2 regions of the Burkholderia sp. NLJ2 genome follow, and region 1 is predicted to be linked to the other one. Evidence: predicted binding sites of a transcription regulator. Region 1 holds the regulator's gene; the other holds the start of a gene.

Region 1 (7,857 bases):
CAGCAGGCGACCGACCACTTCGGCGACGCCGCCGCCGATCCCCGTATCGACTTCGTCGAAGATCAGCGTCGGCGTCGGGCTTGCCGCGCTCGCGATCACGGCGAGCGCGAGGCTGATCCGCGCGAGCTCGCCGCCCGACGCGACTTTCCCGAGCGGCCGCAGCGGCACGCCGGGGTGCCCGGCGACCCGGAACTCGACCTGCTCGAGCCCGTGCGGGCCGCCGTCGGCGAGCGGCACGAGCGCGACTTCGAAACTCCCGCCCGCCATCGACAGTTCCTGCATGCCGGCCGTGACGGCCGTGCCGAGCGTCTTGGCGGCCTGCGCGCGTGCCTTCGACAGGTGCTTTGCGTCGGCGAGATAGGCTTCCCGCGCCTTGGCCTGCGTCGCCTCGAGCGCGCCGAGATCGGCGGCCGCGTCGAGCGCGGCGAGCTGTGCGCGGCGTGCCGCGTGTTCTTCGTGCAGCGTGTCGGGCGGCAGCCGGAACTTGCGGGCGGTCGAGTGCAGCGCGTCGAGGCGCGTTTCGACCTGCGCGAGCCGCTCGGGATCGAGATCGACGCGCTGCGCATAGTGCGACAGCGAATAGACGGCTTCCTGCAGCTGGATCTCGGCCGGTTCGAGCGACGCGAGCGCGTCGCCGAGCGCGGTGTCGTAGTCGGCGAGGCTGCGCAGCTTCGACACGATCGCGCCGAGCTGCGCGAGCATCGCGTCGTCGGACTCGGACAGCGCGTTGAGCGCGCCGCGCACGCCTTCGATCAGGTTCGCCGAATGCGACAGGCGCTTGTGCTCGTTGCTGACTTCGTCCCATTCGCCGGCTTGCGGCGCGAGCTTGTCGAGCTCGGCGAGCTGCCACGCGAGCTTTTCGCGTTCGAGCTGCAGCTCGCGCTCGTGCGCCTTCGCGGTATCGATCGCCTGCGTCGCATCGCGCCAGACGCGCCACGCGCGCGCGACGTTCGCGGCATCGGCGACGAGCCCCGCGTGCGTGTCGAACAGCTCGCGCTGCGCATCGGGCCGCATCAGCAACTGGTGCGCGTGCTGACCGTGGATGTCGACGAGCATCTCGCCGAGTTCGCGCAGTTGCGCGAGCGTCGCGCTGGTGCCGTTGATGAACGCGCGCGAACGGCCGTTCGCGTCGATCACGCGGCGCAGCATCACGGTGTCCTCCGCGTCGAACGCGTGTTCGTCGAGCCAGCGCGCGACGCGGTCGTGCGGCGTGAATTCGGCGGTGATGTCGGCGCGGCCGCAGCCGGTGCGCACGACGCTCGCGTCGGCACGTTCGCCGAGCGCGAGGGCGAGGGCGTCGATCAGGATTGATTTCCCGGCACCGGTTTCACCGGAAAAGACGGAAAAGCCGCTGTCGAATTCGAGATCGAGCGCGGCCACGATGACGAAGTCGCGGATCGAGAGGTGGCGGAGCATGGTGTCGGCGGAGGGGCGTCAGAACGCCTTGTCGTCTTCGTTCGATGCGTGTTCGTTCCAGTGCAGCTTCTTGCGCAGCGTCGAGAAATAGCTGTAGCCGACCGGGTGCAGGAACGGCACCGTGTGCTTCGAGCGGCGCACCTCGATCGTGTCGTTCAGTTCGAGCGCGGTGAACGACTGCATGTCGAAGTTCACGTTGACGTCGCGCCCGCCGACGATCTGGATCGCGATCTTCGAATCGTCGGGCAGCACGATCGGCCGGTTCGACAGCGCGTGCGGCGCGATCGGCACGAGCACGATGCCCTGGAGCTGCGGATGGAGGATCGGGCCGGCCGACGACAGCGCGTACGCGGTCGAGCCCGTCGGCGTGGCGACGATCAGGCCGTCCGAACGCTGGTTGTACATGTACCGGCCGTCGACCGACGCGCGCAGCTCGACCATCCCGGAGAAGCCGCTGCGGTTCACGACGACGTCGTTGAACGCGAGCGCGTGGTAGATCGGTTCGCCGTCGCGCATGATCCTGGCCTCGAGCAGCGAGCGCTCCTCGCGCTCGAACTTGCCCGCCAGCATCACGGGGACGAGCGCGTGCATGTCGGCCGCCGCGATGTCCGTGATGAAGCCGAGCCGCCCGTGGTTGATCCCGATCAGCGGCGTCCGGTACGGCGCGAGCTGGCGGCCGATGCCGAGCATCGTGCCGTCGCCGCCCAGCACGACCGCCACGTCCGCACGCGCCCCGATTTCGGCCGGCGTGAGCGCCGGATAGCCGGCGATGCCGAATTCGCGCGCGGTATCGCCTTCGAAGACGACCTCGAAGCCCAGCTTCGCCAGGCTGGCAGCCAGCGTGGCGAGCGGCTCGGCGATGCCGGGCGTGTTGCTCCGGCCGACGAGCGCGACAGTGTTGAACTGATTACCGGTTTTCATGCCGGCATTACACCATAGCTCGTTGACGAAAAGAACCGGCTGTGCGACGGCGGGGCCGGATCGGGCCGGCCCGCGCAATGGTGGCCGACGCCACTCGCCGCGGTCGCGCGGTTGCGCTAAAATTTTCCACCATGCTAGATCCTCGCGCACGAACCCTCCTGAAAACCCTGATCGAACGGTATATCGCCGACGGTCAGCCAGTCGGATCGCGCACGTTGTCTCGTTATTCCGGGCTCGAGTTGAGCCCGGCGACGATCCGCAACGTGATGTCCGACCTGGAGGAGCTCGGCCTTGTGTCGAGCCCGCACACGTCGGCCGGCCGCGTGCCGACGCCGCGCGGCTACCGGCTGTTCGTCGATACGATGCTGACGGTCGAGGCGCCGATCGACGCCGAGGCCGTCGCGCGGCAGGTGCAGAACACGCTGCAGGCCGGCGAGCCGCAGCAGCGGGTGGTCGCGGCCGCCGCGAGCGTGCTGTCGAACCTGTCGCAGTTCGCCGGCGTCGTGCTGACGCCGCGGCGCAGCCACGTGTTCAAGCAGATCGAGTTCATGCGCCTGTCGGACAAGCGCATCCTGCTGATCATCGTCACGCCCGAGGGCGACGTGCAGAACCGGATGCTCGCGACGCCGCGCGACTACTCGCCGTCGCAGCTGACCGAGGCGTCCAATTACATCAACGCGCATTTCGCCGGCCTGTCGTTCGACGAGGTGCGCCGCCGCCTGCGCGACGAGATCGACCAGTTGCGCGGCGACATGACCGCACTGATGCATCTGGCGGTGACGGCCAGCACCGAGGTGCCCGACACCGAGGACACCGTGCTGATTTCCGGCGAGCGCAACCTGCTCGAAGTGGCGGATCTTTCCTCCGACATGGCGCGGCTGCGCAAGCTGTTCGACGTGTTCGACCAAAAGACGGGCCTCCTGCAACTGCTCGACGTGTCGAGCCACGCCCAGGGCGTGCAGATCTTCATCGGCGGCGAATCGACGCTCGTGCCGATCGAGGAAATGAGCGTCGTCACCGCGCCTTACGAGGTGAACGGGCAGATCGTCGGCACGCTCGGCGTGATCGGCCCGACCCGCATGGCGTACAACCGCGTGATACCGATCGTCGACATCACCGCGCGCCTGCTGTCGCTCACGCTGAGCCAGCAATAACCTGCGATCGCCAGCCCGATCCCGCCCCGTCATCGTGCCGCGGCGCCGCCTGTGCCGACAGTCGGCCGAACGGCGCGGGGCGGCCCGCTATAATTGAGAGCCGTCCGGTCCCGTGCCCCGAGCACGTACTTGTCCATGCGTTTCGATCTTGAGCCGCCTTCGAGCATCGCGGCTGCCCATCGCATCGGCGTGCTGCTGATCAATCTCGGCACGCCCGACGCCCCCACGCCGCGCGCGGTGCGGCGCTATCTGGCCGAATTCCTGTCGGATCCGCGGGTCGTCGAGATCCCGCAGGCCGTCTGGCAGGTGCTGCTGCGCACGCTGATCCTGCCGCTGCGCGGCCGCGCGTCCGCGAAGAAATATGCGGCCGTCTGGATGCCCGAGGGCTCGCCGCTGCGCGTGCACACCGAGCGCCAGACCGACGGCGTGCGGCACCTGCTCGTGTCGAACGGCTATCACGTGCTCGTCGACTACGCGATGCGCTATGGCAGCCCGAACATTGCGCAGGCGCTCGCGCAGTTCAAGCGCTCGGGCGTCGAGCGCGTGCTGCTGATGCCGATGTATCCGCAATACTCGGCGTCGACCACGGCCACCGCGTTCGATGCCGCATTCGCCGCGCTCGCGCGCATGCGCAACCAGCCGGAGGTGCGCACGGTGCGGCACTACGCCGACCATCCGGCCTATATCCACGCGCTTGCCGAGCAGGTGCGCCAGTACTGGGCGCAGCACGGCCGGCCCGACTTCGCGGCCGGCGACAAGCTCGTGCTGAGTTTTCACGGCGTGCCGAAGCGCACGCTCGACCTCGGCGATCCCTATCACGACCAGTGCCAGCAGACGGGCGCGCTGCTGATGGCCGTGCTCGGGCTGTCGACGACAGAATGCCGCGTCACCTTTCAGTCGCGCTTCGGCAAGGCCGAATGGCTGCAGCCGTACACCGCGCCGACGCTGCGCGAGTTCGGCGAGGCCGGCGTGCGGCGGGCCGACGTGTTCTGTCCCGGTTTCACGGCCGATTGCCTGGAGACGATCGAGGAGATCGGCATGGAAGTGCGCGACGAATTCCTCGCCGGCGGCGGCAAGGCATTCCACCGCATTCCATGCCTGAACGGCGCGCCCGCGTGGCTCGGCGCGATCGGCGAGATCGTCGCCGAGAACCTGCAGGGCTGGCCCGTCAGGGCCGCGCAGCCCGAAACGGTGAACTGACATGGAACGACTCCCGCGCTCACTTCATTCGCTGCGCCCCGAGGAGGCGGTCGGCCTCGTTGCGGCGGCCCGGCGGAGGCTGACATGAAACGACCCCCACGCTTACTTCGTTCGCTTGGGGGGACGCAGTCCCCCCATCTCCCGATGGCTTCTCCCTATGCGTGTGGAGCGGCCCGGCGGAGGCTGACATGAACTACAAGATTTCCACGGAACCGGGCGCGAAGCTGCGCATCGACAAATGGCTGTGGGCGGCCCGGTTCTTCAAGACGCGCTCGCTCGCGACTGATGCGGTCGACAAGGGGCACGTGAAGATCGGCGGTGCGGCGATCAAGCCGGCGAAGGAGGTGCGCGTCGGCGACGAGGTCGAGATTGCGATCGACGGCATCGTCTGGCACATTGCCGTGCTGGGCGTGTGCGACGTGCGCGGGCCTGCGAGCGTCGCGCAGACGCTTTACGCGGAAACGGAAGCGGGGCGGGCCGCGCGGCTCGCCGAACTGGAGCGGCGCCGCACGTATCGCGAGCCGGCGTCTGAACTGCACGGCCGGCCGACGAAGCGCGACCGGCGCATCATCGACAGATTTTCTGGTGGGAGCTGAACATCTGGTCGAATGTCGCCCGCGCGCTTCCGTATTCGGTCGTGCGGTCGGTGACGGCTCCCGACAGGCAGATGGTGGTGGTGCCGGCAATGAGTACCAGCGCGACCACCGATATCGCAAAGGTCAGTTTCACGGTACTCCCCTCGAGAAGACGGGTGAAAATGGCGCCAGGTGGATGTAAGGCGACGGTCAGCTAGGGTAAACACGCTTTTCCGACGCTTGAGTGGAGTGTAGTGCAGCCGCGCTGTGCCGAGCTAGTACTTGCCGGGTAAGCGTTGTTACAGGCCGTTTCGCCCCGTCTGGCGAACGCTGCGGGGCATGCACCGGCGAGACGCGCGGTTGTTTCGCGGCATTGGCGAATGCCGGCGAATAACCCTCTTGAAATCGCAGTTTTCGCCCTTATTTGCACCAACAATGTGCGGTGCCGCCGGGTATTCGGTCCGGCGGTTGCCGATTTGGCTTCAACCTCTAATCGACTTTCAGCGACATGGAAAACACGCAAGAGAACCCGGCTACCCAATCGGCCGAAGACATCGGCAGCGAGAAGCAGACGGCGCAAGGCGCTGCGCCCGCCGCCGAAGCCGCCGACGCGGCGCTCGCGGAGGCTCAAGCCAAGGTCGCCGAGCTGCAGGAGAGCTTCCTGCGGGCGAAGGCCGAGACCGAGAACGTGCGCCGCCGCGCGCAGGATGACGTCTCGAAGGCGCACAAGTTTGCGATCGAGAGCTTCGCGGAGCACCTGCTGCCCGTGCTGGACAGCCTGGAAGCGGCGGTCAGCGACACGTCCGGCGACATCGCCAAGGTCCGCGAAGGCGTCGAACTGACGTTGCGCCAACTGACGAGCGCGCTCGAGAAGGGCCGCGTCGTCGCGATCAACCCGGTCGGCGAGAAGTTCGATCCGCACCAGCACCAGGCAATTTCGATGGTGCCGGCCGAGCAGGAGCCGAACACCGTCGTCGCGGTGCTGCAAAAGGGCTATACGATCGCCGACCGCGTGCTGCGTCCGGCGCTCGTCACCGTCGCGCAGCCGAAGTAAGGCTGCCGCGATGGTTCCCGCCGGCGTCGATCCGGCCGCGTTCGACGCGTTCGACATGCAGGCGCTCGCCGCCGACACGTTCGATGCGGGGATCGAAGGCGCGGGCGACGCGCTCGCGGTGGTGTTCTTCTGGGGCGTCGACTGCTTCAACTGCGAGATCGCGAAGAAGGCGATGCTCGCCCAGCCCGACGCGATCCGCGCGCTGGACCTGAAGTGGTTCCATTGCAACGTGTACGAACACCATCAGCTCGGGCGCCGCTTCGGGCTGCACGGCGTGCCGACGTGGTTCTTCTTCCACCGCGGCAAGCGCCTCGGCCGCGCGACGGGCTGGCATGGTCTCGCGCAGTTCCAGGCGGCCGTTTCGGCGGCCCGCGCGAAGATCGCGGCGGCGAGCCATGAACCGGCGGCCAGCGATCCGGCGGCCGGCGATCCGGCGGCCGGCGATCCGGCGACCGGCGATCCGGTAGCCGGCGGCGATTGAAAAAATTTAATATCCGCATCGCCTGTCGGGTCTTGAAAACGGACCGGACGGACGCATTTCGGGAACAGAGTTGAATTCTGGCGCGCGAAACCGCCCAAAAAAGCGGGGTTTCGCGCAGCAAACAGGCATTTCTGGAGATTAGGAAAAATGGGAAAGATCATCGGTATTGACCTCGGCACCACGAACTCGTGCGTCGCCATCATGGAAGGCAACCAGGTCAAGGTCATCGAGAACTCGGAAGGCACGCGCACCACGCCGTCGATCATCGCCTACATGGACGACAACGAAGTGCTCGTCGGCGCGCCGGCCAAGCGTCAGTCGGTGACCAACCCGAAGAACACGCTGTTCGCGGTGAAGCGCCTGATCGGCCGCCGCTTCGAAGAGAAGGAAGTCCAGAAGGACATCGGCCTGATGCCGTACACCATCGTCAAGGCCGACAACGGCGATGCATGGGTCGAGGCACATGGCGAAAAGCTCGCGCCGCCGCAGGTGTCGGCGGAAGTGCTGCGCAAGATGAAGAAGACGGCCGAAGACTACCTCGGCGAGCCGGTCACGGAAGCCGTGATCACGGTGCCGGCGTACTTCAATGACAGCCAGCGCCAGGCAACCAAGGACGCCGGCCGCATCGCGGGCCTCGAAGTCAAGCGGATCATCAACGAGCCGACGGCAGCCGCGCTCGCGTTCGGTCTCGACAAGGCCGAGAAGGGCGACCGCAAGATCGCCGTGTATGACCTCGGCGGCGGCACGTTCGACGTGTCGATCATCGAGATCGCGGACGTCGACGGCGAAATGCAGTTCGAAGTGCTGTCGACCAATGGCGACACGTTCCTCGGCGGCGAAGACTTCGACCAGCGCATCATCGATTACATCATCGGCGAGTTCAAGAAGGAGCAGGGCGTCGACCTGTCGAAGGACGTGCTCGCGCTGCAGCGCCTGAAGGAAGCCGCCGAAAAGGCGAAGATCGAGCTGTCGTCGAGCCAGCAGACCGAAATCAACCTGCCGTACATCACGGCGGACGCATCGGGCCCGAAGCACTTGAACCTGAAGATCACCCGC
Region 2 (7,857 bases), on a different replicon from region 1:
TGCACCGTGCGCCCGATACGGACGTCTTCACGTGCCCGACAGGACGAACGGCAGCGTCGTCAGCAGAAAGACCGAAATGCCGACGACCGGCGCGCCGAACGCGATCGCCGCGAACGCCACGGCGGCGCTGGCCAGCACGAGCGTTCTCGACCGCCGGCGGTGCCGGTCGTGTGCCGTTGCCTTGTCTTCGCGGATGGCATCGGCCCGCGCGCCGATCACGTGTTTCCAGAACGTCCAGCCAAGCATGATTGCTCCTGTATGAAAGACGACCGAGACAGGGCGCGTGATGCGCCGTGCACGCGTGTCAGCAGCGCTTGAGCTTCAGCGCGCGCGAGATCTGCCCGGGCGTGAAGCCGCTGTTGCGCACGTAAGGCGCGCAGTCGAGCGGCGCCGTGAGCGATTCGCTGACGACGTACTGGCCGACGAAGCGGAACGCATCCGTTTCCATCTTGACGAACACCGGAATCGCATCGCGTTGCGCGGCGAGCGTCCTGCCGGCCGATCGCGCGGATGCGCTGCCGTCGCAGAGGATCACGTCGGGTGCGTGCGGGTTGAGGTCCGTGCGCAGGCAGGCAGCCACGACCTTGCCGTTCTTCGTCGGCAGGAATGCCTGTTTGCTGCCGCCGCATGCGGTGTGGATGAATTCGCGCGTGTACTGCTTGTCGATCTCGAACATGGCCGGGCTCCGGTATCGGAAATTTCCGTGAATGAAATCAGGTATGCAAAGCAATTCGACCGGATCGGCGTGCCGGATGCGGGCAGGCGATCGATCATTGACGGGGCGGCGGATCGATGGCGCGTCGTTGCGGGGAATTTGTCGCGAGCACACGCCTGAGCGCACGATGCGCGATTACCGCATCGACGTCGTATTCAAGCGTGCGCGGATCTGACTACGGCGCGCACCGTCCGCCTGTCGGCAGGACGGTGGCTCGGGAAAAGGAGACGCAGGCGTCCTGCCTGTCAGGCAGAAAAGCAACTCGGAGGGCGAGGACTTCGGATGCGCATGGTGCGTGCTCGGTGAGGGATGGCGAACACATTCTAGTGAACGCACGCACGGCCGCAAGTAAAAAGGTCGTAAAGGTGTGAGGGCGGTGCGTCAGTCGCGTCGCTCAACGCCCGGCGAGCATCCGCCCGCCGACGCCCATCAGCAGCAGGCCGGCCATCGTATCGAGCACGGCCTTGCGTCGAACCAGCAGCCGGCGCACCGACGGATGCGACGCGAGCAGCGCCATCGCGCAATACCACGCGCAAGATATCGCGATCGACAGCGCGACGACGGAGATATCGAGCCATGCCGGCGCGTGAGCCGGCACCATCAGCGCGAAGATGCTGCCGTAGAACGCGACGGATTTCGGGTTCGTCATGCTGACGACGTAGCCCTTCTTCGCGGCGTTCCAGTCGGTGGTTGTAGCCGGCGCGGAAGCGGGCAACGGCTTGCGCGCGGTCAGGATCATTTTCAGGCCGAGCCAGATCAGGTAGGTGGCGCCGGCAAGCCGCAGCGCGGTGTGCACCCACGCGACGTGGGTCACGAGCAGGCTCAGCCCGGCGATCGCGATTGCGGCCCAGGTGCCGGACGCGGCGGCCAGGCCGAGCCCCGTCATCACGCCGGCGCGGCGCGACATGACTGCGGTCGACGTGACGATCACGAAATTCGGGCCGGGGCTGGCGACGCTCAGGAGCAGGACACCGGCGAGCGGCAGAAGCGTGTTGACGGTGGTCGACATGGCGTGGAGGGCGGCGTGGCGGAGCGGGCTTTCATCTTACCCGAGCGCGGCAACCGACCTGTGCGCCGCAATATGCCGTCGATCCAAAGCAAAAACGCGTGACGACTCCCGTCGCCACGCGTTGCATGTTCCCGCAAAGCCGCGCGTTTGCCGGCGAACCGGCACGCGCGGCGCATCGTCAGAAATCGAACCCCGGCCCGCCCGCGCCCGGGCCGCCCGGCGCCGCGGCCGGTGCTGCATCCTTCGGCGCTTCGAACACGGTCGCATCGGTCGTCAGCAGCAGCCCGGCAACCGACGCCGCGTTCTGCAGCGCCGTGCGCGTGACCTTGGTTGGATCGAGCACGCCCGATTCGACGAGATCGCCGTACTCGCCCGTCTGCGCGTTGTACCCGAAGTTGCCCGAGCCTTCCGCGACCTTCGCGACGACGACGCTCGCTTCCTCGCCCGCGTTCGTGACGATCTGGCGCAGCGGTTCCTCGAGCGCGCGCAGCACGATCTTGATGCCCGCATTCTGGTCGGCGTTCACGCCCTTCAGTTCGCGGATCGCCTGACGCACGCGGATCAGCGCAACACCGCCGCCCGGCACGATGCCTTCCTCGACGGCCGCGCGTGTCGCGTGCAGCGCGTCGTCGACGCGATCCTTCTTCTCCTTCACCTCGATCTCGGTCGCACCGCCGACCTTGATCACCGCAACGCCGCCCGCAAGCTTCGCGACGCGTTCCTGCAGTTTCTCGCGGTCGTAGTCCGACGTCGCTTCGTCGATCTGCACGCGGATCTGCTTCACGCGCGCTTCGATGTTCTTCGCGTCGCCTGCGCCGTCGATCACGGTCGTGTTTTCCTTGCCGACCTCGATCCGCTTCGCCTGGCCGAGTTCGGCGAGCGTCGCTTTCTCGAGCGTCAGGCCCGTTTCCTCGGCGACGACCTGCCCGCCGGTGAGGATCGCGATGTCCTCGAGCAGTGCCTTGCGGCGATCGCCGAAACCCGGTGCCTTGACCGCGACCGTCTTCAGGATCCCGCGGATGTTGTTCACGACGAGCGTCGCGAGCGCTTCGCCTTCGACGTCCTCCGCGATGATCAGCAGCGGCCGGCCCGACTTCGCGACCTGTTCGAGCACCGGCAGCAGGTCGCGGATGTTCGAGATCTTCTTGTCGTGCAGCAGGATGTACGGGTTCTCGATCTCGGCGATCTGCTTGTCGGGATTGTTGATGAAGTACGGCGACAGGTAGCCGCGATCGAACTGCAGCCCCTCGACAACGTCGAGCTCGTCGGCGAGCGACTTGCCGTCCTCGACGGTGATCACGCCTTCCTTGCCGACGCGGTCGATCGCCTCGGCGATGCGCTGGCCGATCGATTCCTCGCCGTTCGCCGAGATCGTCGCGACCTGCGCGATTTCCTTGCTCGTGGTGGTCGGCCTGCTGATCTTCTTCAGCTCGTCGACGGCCGACGCGACGGCCTTGTCGATACCGCGCTTCAGGTCGAGCGGGTTGAGCCCGGCCGCGACGTATTTCTGGCCTTCGCGCACGATCGCCTGTGCGAGCACGGTGGCCGTGGTCGTGCCGTCGCCGGCCGCGTCGCTGGTGCGCGACGCGACTTCCTTCACGAGCTGCGCGCCGATGTTCTGCAGCTTGTCCGCGAGTTCGATTTCCTTCGCGACCGACACGCCGTCCTTCGTGACGACCGGCGCGCCGAAGCTGCGTTCGAGCACGACGTTGCGGCCCTTCGGCCCGAGCGTGACCTTCACCGCGTTCGCGAGAATGTTCACGCCTTCGGTCAGCTTCGCACGTGCGACGTCGCTGAAAATGATTTCCTTCGCTGCCATGATTGCGCTCCGTTATTGATTGACGACCGCGACGATGTCTTCCTCGCGCAGGACGAGGAATTCATTGCCGTCCACCTTGACGGCCTGGCCCGCGTACTTGCCGAACAGCACGCGTTCGCCGACCTGCAGGTCGGGCACGATGCGCTGGCCGTCCGTGTCCTTGCGGCCGGGGCCGACGGCGATCACTTCGCCCTGGTCGGGCTTTTCGGCGGCGCTGTCGGGGATCACGATGCCCGACGCGGTGGTGGTTTCCTGATCGAGTCGCTTCACGATGACGCGGTCGTGCAAGGGGCGTAGGCTCATCTTTTCGTCCTGTGCTGTTCTGTCGAAATTGGCTGGCACTCTTTGGGAGAGCGTGCTGACGAGTATAAAAATGCTCGACGGCGCGATCCAATAACGGATTCGGAAAAGCATTCGCGCGGATGCGCTATGGACGGGAGACGGGCGGGGGGAAGTCAGATCAGCAGCGATACCGTCCTGAACAGCGCAAGATCCTCCTTGCGCGCGGATCGCGCATGCTTGCGGATCACTTGCAGCAGGCAGTCGATGAAACAGCGCGCCGCGTCGCTCAGCGTGCTGCTGCGGCGCGTGACGATGCCGAGGTCGCGCGGCTCGAATGTCTCCTTCAGTTGCAACGGCCGCATCCGTTCGCCGAACGGCGGCACGGCCGCAAGTATCGTCGGGCACCACGTGCACATGTCGGCCTGCTCGAGCATCGTCTGCAACATCGCGACCGACTGCGCCCGCACGATGCGCCGTTCGTCGATCCGTGCGCCGTGGCGCGTGAACAGGTAGTCGACGAGCGCGGCTTGGCCGTCGGCCGCGAAATTCAGCACCCAGTCGTGGTCGAGCAAGTCGTGGATCGATTGTGCGCGCTCGCGCGGATGGCCGGCGCGCACCATCACCGAGGTTTCGTAGCGCAGCATCGGTTCGAACGCGAATTCCTGCGTGCCGCCCGGCTGCACGTGCCCAAGCGCGAAGTCCATGCTGCCGTCGCGCAGCAGCGGCTGCGCGACGGCCATCAGCGCTTCGTAGAGTTCGAGGCGCACGTCGGGCATCCGCTCGCGAAAACGCAGCACGGCTTCCGCGAGGAACGTCATCGTGAGCCACGGCGTGACGCCGATGCTCAGCCGGCCCTCGACGCGGCCCCGCATGCGTTCGAGATCGCTCTGCGCATGTTCGAGCTGCTTCAGCACGAGCTTCGCGTGCGTGAGCAGCGTCTTTCCGTATTCGGTGAAGCCGATGCCTTCCGGCGCACGCACGAGCAGCGGCAGGCGCTCGCTCGCCTCCAGTTCGCGCAGCGCGCGCGTGACGGCCGCCTGCGACAGCCCGAGCGTGCGCGCCGCGCCGCGGATGCTGCCGGCCTCCGCGCTCGCGACGAGCGCCTGCAACTGATGCAGCTTGATGTTGCTCATGGTGCGATACCCGACAACGAAAGGTTGTCATCATAACGAAACCGCGGCTGGTCGCCGGGTTTTTCGCTGCATACGATTCGGCCACGATCGGTCATCCAGGCGATCGACAACCGGAATGCATTCAGGAGAATCGGGGTTGGACCAGAAACATATTCATCCGGAAATTGCGGCCGTCGAGGCGGAGATGATTGCGCTGCGCCGCCGGCTGCATGCGCATCCGGAACTCGGCTTCGAGGAATACGCGACGAGCGATCTCGTGGCCGATTGCCTGACAACGTGGGGTTATCGGGTGACGCGCGGGCTCGGCGGCACGGGCGTGGTCGGCACGCTGACGCGCGGCACCGGGAAACGGCTCGGGTTGCGCGCGGACATGGATGCGCTGCCGATCCGCGAGACGACCGGGCTGCCGCATGCGAGCCGGCGCGACGGCGTGATGCACGCGTGCGGCCATGACGGCCACACGGCGATGCTGCTTGCGGCGGCCCGCTGTCTTGCCGGGCGCGCGCGCTTCGCGGGCACGTTGAACCTGATTTTCCAGCCGGCCGAAGAAGGGCTCGGCGGCGCGAAGCGGATGATCGACGACGGACTGTTCACGCAATTTCCGTGCGATGCCGTGTTCGCGATGCATAACGTGCCGGGCCTGCCGGCCGGCGTGCTCGGCTTCTGCGACGGCGCGGCGATGGCGTCGGCCGACGAGGTGCGCGTGCGCGTGATCGGGCGCGGCGGGCATGGCGCCGCGCCGCACACGACGATCGATCCGGTGGTCGTGTGCGCGTCGATCGTGATGGCGTTGCAGACGGTCGTGTCGCGCAACGTGAATCCGCAGGAACTGGCGATCGTCACGGCCGGATCGATCCATGCGGGCACCGCATCGAACGTGATCCCGCCGCATGCGGACCTCGAGCTCAGCGTGCGTGCGCTGTCGCCGGACGTGCGCGCGCTGCTGGAGCGACGCATCCGCGAGATCGTGGATGGGCAGGCCGCGAGTTACGGCGCGACGGCCGAGATCGACTATCGCTACGGCTATCCGGTGCTCGTCAATCACGCGGCGGAAACGGCGTTCGCGCGCGACGTGGCCCGCGAATGGGGCGGCGATGCGGCGCTGATTCCGCATCTGCGGCCGATCGCGGCGAGCGAGGATTTTGCATTCATGCTCGACGCGTGCCCGGGCAGCTACCTGTCGATCGGCAACGGCGACGGCGCGTCCGGCTGCGGGCTGCACAACCCGGGCTACGACTTCAACGATGCTTGCCTCGCGACGGGGGCGAGCTACTGGACTGCGCTCGCGGAGCGATATCTCGCGTGATGCGGCCGCACGATTTCGGTTCACGATTCATGATTTACACAAGGAGACGGGCAATGAAACAGTGGATGGCGGCGCTCACGATAGCGCTGGCGGCAGGATCGGTGCATGCGGGCGACTGGGCGGGCAAGGAGATCCGCCTCGCAGTCGATCCGACTTACCCGCCGCTCGAATACAAGCTGCCCGACGGCACGCTGACGGGCTTCGGGATCGACATCACGAATGCGTTGTGCGCGGAGCTGCACGCGCGCTGCGTGTGGGTCGAGTCGAGCTTCGACGGGATGATTCCGGGGCTGCTCGCGCGCAAGTTCGACGTGATCGCGTCGTCGATGACGATCACGCCGAAGCGGATGCAGCAGATCGCGTTCACGAACCGCATCTCGAACGCGCCTGCCCGGCTGATCGCACACAAGGGCTCGCCGCTGCTGCCGACGGCCGAATTGCTGAAAGGCAAGCGCGTGGGCGTCGAGCAGGGTTCCGCGCAGGCCGACTATGCGGTTGCGAACTGGCAGCCGGCCGGCGTGCAGATCGTGTCGTACCAGAATCAGGATCAGGTGTACGCCGATCTCGTGACGGGGCGGCTCGACGCGGCGTTCCAGGCATCGATCGCGGCCAGCGACGGTTTCCTGAAGAAGCCGCAGGGCAAGGACTTCATGTTCGCCGGCGCGCCGATCGACGACGCGAAGTACTTCGGGCAAGGCGACGGCCTAGGGTTGCGCAAGCAGGACAACGACCTGCGCGACGCGTTCAACCGCGCGCTCGCGACGATTCTCGCGAATGGCACGTACCAGCGGATCAACCGGAAGTATTTCGACTTCGACATCTACGGCGCGAAGTAAGCGGCAGCGCACGCAATGTGCGCGATCGACCATAAATAAATAAGGATTACGGATGAACTGGAGATCGGTTTTTGTCGCGATTCCGGCGCTGTGCGCAGCGCCCGCATTCGCGCAAGGCAGCGTCACGCTTTACGGCCTCGTCGATGCGGGCATCGACTATACGAACAACGTCGGTGGCCATGGCGCGTGGCAGATGGCGAGCGGCTTCGCGCAGGGCAGCCGCTGGGGGATGAAGGGTACCGAGGATCTGGGCGGCGGATACAGCGCGCTGTTCCAGATCGAGAGCGGCTTCAACGTGAACAGCGGCACGCTTGCGCAGGGTGGCCGCATGTTCGGGCGTCAGGTCTACGTCGGGCTCGGCAGCACGCGCTTCGGCACGCTGACGCTCGGCCGGCAATACGATTCGGTCGTCGACTATCTCGCGCCGACGACCGCGAACGGGAGCTGGGGTGTCTATCCGTTCTCGCACCCGCTCGACAACGACAACACCGGCAACACGTTCCGCACGAACAATACCGTGAAGTATGCGAGTCCGGATTTCTCCGGCTTCTCGTTCGGCGGCACGTACAGTTTCAGCAACGACACGGGCTTCGCGAACAACCGGGTATGGAGCGTCGGCGCGCAGTACGAGCAGGGCGGCTTGCTCGTCGGTGCTGCGTTCCTGAATGCGGACAAGCCCGGCGCGACGTCGGGCGGCGCGATTGCGGGTTCCGGGTCGGTCGGCGCCGATGCGAATTTTGCGTCGGCACGGCTGCGG

The links. Region 1 encodes HrcA, which represses chaperone genes, less so after heat shock. Its sites were predicted from a motif close to TTAGCACTCNNNNNNNNNGAGTGCTAA; they were not measured.
Region 2: a site for HrcA is predicted at 3,879-3,905, ahead of R9B84_RS31875 (co-chaperone GroES). Genes of this name have one in related genera too.

What each region holds. Positions count from the first base shown of each region.
Region 1 is NZ_CP137808.1:788,068-795,924, forward strand. Features, by position in the region: gene recN (DNA repair protein RecN) at 1-1,416, opposite strand, end outside; gene R9B84_RS03615 (NAD kinase) at 1,435-2,337, opposite strand; gene hrcA (heat-inducible transcriptional repressor HrcA) at 2,469-3,491, shown strand; gene hemH (ferrochelatase) at 3,627-4,691, shown strand; gene R9B84_RS03630 (RNA-binding S4 domain-containing protein) at 4,880-5,287, shown strand; gene R9B84_RS03635 (hypothetical protein) at 5,259-5,420, opposite strand; gene grpE (nucleotide exchange factor GrpE) at 5,775-6,320, shown strand; gene R9B84_RS03645 (thioredoxin family protein) at 6,331-6,801, shown strand; gene dnaK (molecular chaperone DnaK) at 6,949-7,857, shown strand, end outside.
Region 2 is NZ_CP137810.1:2,113,657-2,121,513, reverse strand. Features, by position in the region: gene R9B84_RS31895 (hypothetical protein) at 28-246, opposite strand; gene R9B84_RS31890 (DUF6697 family protein) at 305-676, opposite strand; gene R9B84_RS31885 (LysE family translocator) at 1,110-1,724, opposite strand; gene groL (chaperonin GroEL) at 1,903-3,543, opposite strand; gene R9B84_RS31875 (co-chaperone GroES) at 3,556-3,846, opposite strand; gene R9B84_RS31870 (LysR substrate-binding domain-containing protein) at 3,999-4,958, opposite strand; gene R9B84_RS31865 (M20 aminoacylase family protein) at 5,074-6,264, shown strand; gene R9B84_RS31860 (ABC transporter substrate-binding protein) at 6,318-7,100, shown strand; gene R9B84_RS31855 (porin) at 7,153-7,857, shown strand, end outside.